Regions from separate parts of the Pelatocladus sp. genome, predicted to be linked through region 2. Evidence: predicted binding sites of a transcription regulator. Region 2 holds the regulator's gene; each other region holds the start of a gene.

Region 1 (2,277 bases), on a different contig from region 2:
AGATTTCCCTTCTTCTAGGGAAATTACGCCTTCCTTACCAACTTTGTCCATAGCTTCGGCAATCATCTGACCGACTTCTTCGTCGTTACCAGCAGAGATTGCACCAACTTGAGCGATCGCCTTGGAATCTTCAACAGGACGAGCGTGTTCTTTAATTTTTTCTACCAAGAAGTTGATAGCTTTATCAATACCACGCTTCAACAGAATGGCATTTGCACCAGCTGCTACGTTACGCAAGCCTTCCTTAACCATTGCGTGGGCTAAAACGGTAGCAGTGGTGGTTCCATCACCAGCAGCATCGTTAGTTTTAGAAGCAGCTTGGCGAATCAAAGAAACGCCAGTGTTTTCTACGTGGTCTTCTAATTCAATTTCTTTAGCAATGGTCACACCATCATTAATGATTTGGGGTGCGCCAAATTTTTTCTCTAGTACTACGTTACGACCTTTGGGACCGAGGGTGACAGCCACAGCCTCAGCCAGGATATCCATACCCCTTTCTAGGGCGCGACGAGCGTTTTCGTTGTAGATAATGCGCTTTGCCATAATTTCCTAGTAGTCCTTTGTCATTCGTTGTTTGTCATTTGTCTTCTGTCTGTTGCCATTTGTCATTTGTAATCAACCAATGACCAATGACCAATGACCAATCACTAAGAAACAATTGCTAAAATGTCTTTTTCAGAAAGTAGTACGTATTCGTCGGTTCCTAGTTTGATATCAGTCCCAGCATATTTGGAGTAGAGAACTTTATCCCCTACTTTCACATCCAATGCTTGACGAGAACCATCATCTTTAATTTTGCCGTCACCAACCGCAACAACTTCCCCAACTTGGGGTTTTTCTTTGGCGGTGTCGGGTAAATACAGACCACCGGCGGTCTTTTCTTCAGAGGCGCTCACTTTTACAAATACGCGATCGCCCAAAGGTTTTACAGTAGAAACGCTTAGAGATACAGCTGCCATACGAATTTCTCCAGAGTTAGCACTCTCAACTCCTGAGTGCTAATTTAGCGAACGACTGTATGCAATGGCAATATTTCAGGTTGTACGGGTTCCCGAACTTTTGAGGATTGGGGATCGGGGACAAGAGGACAAGGAGGACAAGGGAGAATTTATTCCAATCCCCAATCCCCAATCCCTAATCCCCAATCCCCAATTCAAGTAACGAATAGTTATATATAGTCAACTTTATTTGCAAAGCTTGGAATTTGTTATAGAACAGAAATCAGAAAGCGTGAGATGGGTAACAAGATAGTGATCCAGTTCAGCCATAAAATACAGAAAGCAACTCTATCACCTGAAAATAAAGCCCTAAATAAATCTGTAGAAACTTTAGGACTAACAAAGATTCAGCGACATGTTTTTATCTGTGCTGATCAAACACTGCCTAAATGTTGTTCCAAGCAAGCCAGTCTAGAAGCATGGGAATACTTAAAAAAGCGGCTGAAGGAGCTGGGGTTGGATGTTGCTAAACAAGATCGTCCTGGTTGCATGTTCCGAACCAAAGCTAATTGCTTGCGAGTTTGTTGCTCTGGGCCGATAATGGTGGTTTACCCGGATGGTGTCTGGTATCGCCAAGCAACCCCGGAAGTCATCGAGCGGATTATCCAGGAACATTTAATTGGAAATAATGTTGTGGAAGAATATGCTTTTTTAGTTCATCCTCTGTCAGAAACCTCTGTAGTTGCTGAACAGAAGCTGAATCGAAGCTTAACATCTAAGGGATATAGTGAAGCGGTCAGTTACAAAAGTGCGGGTTAAGTGTTTACTAGGAGCATCTTGGAACGAGTGAAGTTTGATAATCTATGAGGATTATTATTCTATTGAAGTTTTTTTGTCCGCTCCTTTAAAACCGATATATAATAACGCATTATAAATACTACTGCTCTACGTATCCTTACTGGACTTTTGCCATTGATGATGAAGTAGTTTCAAGGAAAGTAAGTTTCTATTTTGAGATATTTACTCAACAAAGGCAAGTTAAGTAGGAAAAAGCACAACATCACAATCATCCACCAAAAAGGATCGCTATACAAGGCCCCTATGGATCTACGCGCGACAAGTGCCACTGCTATGAAAGAACCCAGCATGAAAGATTACAAACGACTTCTACTCATTGATGATGACCCTAACCTCATCTTGCTGGTGAAGGACTACTTGGAATTCCGGGGATATGAAGTCATCACCGCAGAAAATGGTCGAGAAGCTTTGGAAATTTTAGAGCAGGATGTTCCAGATATGATCATCTGCGACGTGATGATGCCCGAAATGGACGGATATA
Region 2 (2,277 bases):
AGATGCAGATTTTCTGCAAACATAAATAAAGTATGAAGATAATGATCAGTAGTCGGATATCTTACCTTTTTTATCTTTCATACTTGCTGCGTTTAATCCAAAATCTCAAATCCAAAATCTCAAATCGGATGACAGGTCAACCCATTACCCAAATTAGTGTAGAAGAACTTGCTCAAAATTTGTCAAAAAAGGAGCCTAATCTTCAGCTTGTGGACGTGCGTGAACCCCAAGAAGTCGCGATCGCTCACATTGAGGGTTTTGTTAACTTTCCTCTCAGTGAATTTGCTGTTTGGGAAAACGAAATCCATACCCGCTTAGATCCACATGCTGAAACTCTGGTACTTTGTCATCATGGCATTCGTTCTGCTCAGATGTGTCAGTGGCTAGTGAATCAGGGATTTACAAATGTGAAAAATATTTCTGGTGGTATTGATGCTTACTCAATGTTAGTTGACCCTTCAATTCCTCTGTATTAACAGATAATGAAGATGGTCGAGTTATTTTGCTATTCTCAACTCAATAGTCATTAGGCGCATGTTTGACCTCAGATAAGCGCGGGAGCATCCCAATTTTTTCAATATACTAAAGACGACTCAACAAATAAATCGATTAGTCTGCTTTAAGCAGACTTGAGCTATGAGGGTCTTCCACTTAGAAAAAACGGGCAGGCTTCTTTGGATATTCCGCATGGCCCATTGATTAATAAAGGGGTTTATAAGCCTGCCCGTTTTTTTGGGGACAATGCAAATGAGACTGCGATTTCAATCGCGGGCGGGTTTTTTGAACATTTGGGATGCTCCCGATAAGCGCCACCAACGTATTAAATATCAATTTGTGAGGACTTATACTCAATAATGAAACAGTTAATAGTTAACAGTTAACAGATAAACGTATTTTTAGATACTTCAATAATTTACTATTTTGCTTAACTAATAATAATGTTTTTTGCTTCCCAACTTAAGAAATTTTTGTTTTTCAAAAACTAATTAAAATTTTGCTTTGGTAAACTTATAGGTATGGAAGTCCAGTTAACCAATCGTCAACAGCACATTCTTTGGGCTACAGTACGTCATTACATCGCTACAGCAGAGCCTGTTGGTTCCAAAGCTCTGCTAGAAGAATACAATTTGGGTGTGAGTTCAGCAACAATTCGTAACGCCATGGGTGTGTTAGAAAAAGCTGGGCTACTTTATCAACCCCATACTTCTGCTGGGCGAGTACCTTCTGACTCTGGCTATCGGATTTATGTTGATCAGTTGATCACACCATCTGATACTTTAGCTAGAAAAGTAGAAGAAACACTACAAACGCGCCTGAATTGGGAAGACAGAGGTCTAGAAAATCTATTGCAAGGTGCAGCCCAAATTTTAGCAACCTTGAGTGGCTGCATCAGTTTGATTACTTTGCCACAAAATGTTAGCGCGCTGTTGCGTCATTTGCAATTGGTGCAAATTGAAGTCGGACAAGTAATGTTGATTGTAGTCACAGATAGTTATGAGACACATTCAGCATTATTAGATTTGCCACCAAAAGATAAAGACACACAATCTGATCCAGAACTAATAGATCGGGAATTGCAAATTGTTTCTAATTTTTTAAATAGCCAATTACGAGGACGCAGCTTGTTAGAGGTAGCTAACCTGAATTGGAGTGATTTAGATCGAGAATTTCAACATTATGGTGAATACTTAAAAAATTCCTTAGCAGAATTTAGTCGTCGCAGCTTGACGCCAGGGGTGACACAAATAATGGTGCGTGGAATGGCTGAAGTTTTACGACAACCAGAATTTTCGCAACTACAACAGGTACAAACTATCATCCAACTATTGGAGGAAGAACAAGAGCAACTGTGGCGATTAATATTTGAGGAAAATGAGACTGAGGAAGTGGGTAAACCACGAGTAACAGTCAGGATTGGTGCAGAAAATCCTCTGGAAACAATTCGTAATTGTAGTTTAATTTCTTCCACCTATCGTCGTGGTTCAGCACAGGTAGGTAGTGTGGGAGTTTTGGGACCAACACGCCTAGATTACGAAGGAGCGATCGCACTAGTTGCTGCTGCTGCTGAGTATTTATCAGAAGCTTTCAGTGATCTAAATCCCTCATGAGAAAAATTACCTTTGGATTGGTTTGGTTAGGATTGATTGCTTATGCTTTCTTGTTTGCTCCTCCCGATCAACCCGATACTTTTGAGTTAATTAAAAACCTTTCTACTGGTCAATGGCAAGGAATTAATCCTTTGGTGATTGCACTTTTTAATATTATGGGTATTTGGCC
Region 3 (2,277 bases), on a different contig from region 2:
CCCAGTTAGGAAACTGTGCTGAAACTGCCAGTAAACTCATAGCAGTAATAAAGCTAACTCCTCCCGCCAAACCATCCATACCATCCATTAAATTAATGGCATTAGTAATTGCTACCACCCAAAACACCGTTAGCAATGTTGAGAGTAGCGAGTCAATGGGAGTACCAAAAGTAACTTGAATGCTAATGCCATTCCCAACTAACAGTAGCGCCGTCAGAATTTGTACTAACAGGCGAACTGAGGGAGGTAAGCCGAATTGGTCGTCGATAAAGCCTACCAGGACTAATATCGAACCTCCCAAAAGAATGGTTAAAACCTGAGCTAGTACGCCTTGAAGTTCAATTGGTCTTAACAGGCTTGCTAAGATCAAAGCCGCTATTACTCCCGCGTAGATCGCCAGACCCCCTGCATTAGGCAAAGGTTCTCGGTTCAAACGCCGTGCATTGGGTTGATCCGCCCAACCAACTCGCAAGGCAAATTTACGTACCGCCGGAATTAAACGCCACGTCACAACCCACGCTAAGAGAAATGTAAACACTACTGCTAACCAGCCGGAACCGCTAGGTTCAGCAATACCAAGCGCCTCAAGGAAGCTGTATATATTCATCTATCGCTTCCACCATTAATGCCAGTATCCAACATCAGCATCAAGTGTATAACAATCATTTTTTTTTCTCACTACAAATATGAGGGTATATGGATGTGTCTTATTTTGCTTTCAGTAGCATTTATTGAGGCAATAGGAGGAAATTTGGATTTTTATGGGTGGATTCCCCTACATCCATCAACCGATATCCTCCTATAGCCTAGTTAAAGATTAATAAACTCAACAGCTTATGGCTTGTTGACTAGCAATTTTAGATTTTGGATTGAGGTCAATCTAAAATCCAAAATCTAAAATCCAAAATTGACTGACTTAGCACTCTTGCCTTGTGAGTGCTAAATTGTCTAATGGAAGAACTCACAAATTAAACCAAACTAAAAAATATGGCCAAAATTATTGCATTTGATGAAGATTCCCGACGTGCCTTAGAAAGGGGCATCAATACTCTTGCTGATGCAGTGAAAATCACCCTGGGGCCAAAGGGTCGCAACGTTCTTTTAGAAAAAAAGTTTGGTACACCCCAAATTGTGAATGATGGGATCACTGTTGCAAAAGAAATTGAACTAGAAGATCCTCTCGAAAACACAGGTGCAAAACTCATCCAAGAAGTTGCTTCTAAAACCAAAGAAGTCGCTGGCGATGGTACAACCACAGCAACGGTGCTGGCACAAACGATGATCCGGGAAGGCTTGAAAAACGTAGCAGCTGGAGCAAATCCAGTCGCAACAAGACACGGTATTGAAAAAACCGTTGAAAAGCTGGTAAAGGAAATTGCTACAGTCGCCAAGCCAGTAGAAGGAAGTGCGATCGCCCAAGTCGCAACTGTTTCCGCAGGTAACGACGAAGAAATCGGTGCCATGATTGCCGAAGCCATGGAAAAAGTCACCAAAGATGGTGTAATTACCGTGGAAGAATCTAAATCCCTAATTACTGAATTAGAAGTAGTTGAGGGTATGCAGATTGACCGGGGTTACATTTCCCCCTACTTTATCACCGACAACGAGCGGATGACGGTGGAATTTGAAAATGCCCGTATTCTGATCACCGATAAAAAAATTAGCAACATTCAAGACTTAGTACCTGTTTTAGAAAAAGTTGCCCGTTTGGGTCAACCCCTATTGATTATTGCTGAAGATGTAGAAGGTGAAGCTTTGGCAACTTTGGTAGTCAACAAGGCGCGGGGTGTGCTGTCAGCTGCTGCTATTAAAGCACCTGGATTTGGCGATCGCCGCAAAGCAATGTTGCAAGATATTGCTATTCTCACTGGTGGACAATTAATTTCCGAAGAAATCGGTTTAAGCTTAGATATCGTTTCTTTGGAAATGCTGGGAACCGCCCAGAAAATTGCCATTGACAAAGACAACACAACCATCGTTGCTGGTAGCGAACACTCAGGCGACGTGCAGAAGCGTATTGCTCAAATTCGTAAGCAGTTGGAAGAAACTGATTCGGATTATGACAAGGAAAAACTGCAAGAACGCATCGCCAAGCTGGCTGGTGGTGTGGCTGTAATTAAAGTTGGTGCAGCCACAGAAACTGAACTCAAAGACCGTAAATTGCGGATTGAAGATGCTCTCAATGCCACCAAAGCTGCTGTAGAAGAGGGTATAGTCCCTGGTGGTGGTACGATGTTGATTCATCTATCCACAAAAATCGCCGAAATTAAAAACAGC

Evidence for each region. Region 2 encodes HrcA, which represses chaperone genes, less so after heat shock. Its sites were predicted from a motif close to TTAGCACTCNNGANTCNNGAGTGCTAA; they were not measured.
Region 1: groES (co-chaperone GroES) is a predicted target of HrcA. The motif match lies at 976-1,002, and genes of this name have one in related genera.
Region 3: groL (chaperonin GroEL) is a predicted target of HrcA. The motif match lies at 917-943, and genes of this name have one in related genera.

What each region holds. Positions count from the first base shown of each region.
Region 1 covers NZ_JCACKS010000237.1:30,547-32,823, reverse strand. The annotation lists gene groL (chaperonin GroEL) at 1-543, opposite strand, end outside; gene groES (co-chaperone GroES) at 648-959, opposite strand; gene AC5JMK_RS23480 ((2Fe-2S) ferredoxin domain-containing protein) at 1,236-1,757, shown strand; gene AC5JMK_RS23475 (response regulator transcription factor) at 2,040-2,277, shown strand, end outside.
Region 2 covers NZ_JCACKS010000026.1:3,520-5,796, forward strand. The annotation lists gene AC5JMK_RS02845 (rhodanese-like domain-containing protein) at 129-476, shown strand; gene hrcA (heat-inducible transcriptional repressor HrcA) at 1,017-2,108, shown strand; gene AC5JMK_RS02855 (DUF2834 domain-containing protein) at 2,105-2,277, shown strand, end outside.
Region 3 covers NZ_JCACKS010000217.1:40,051-42,327, forward strand. The annotation lists gene AC5JMK_RS19490 (MraY family glycosyltransferase) at 1-607, opposite strand, end outside; gene groL (chaperonin GroEL) at 988-2,277, shown strand, end outside.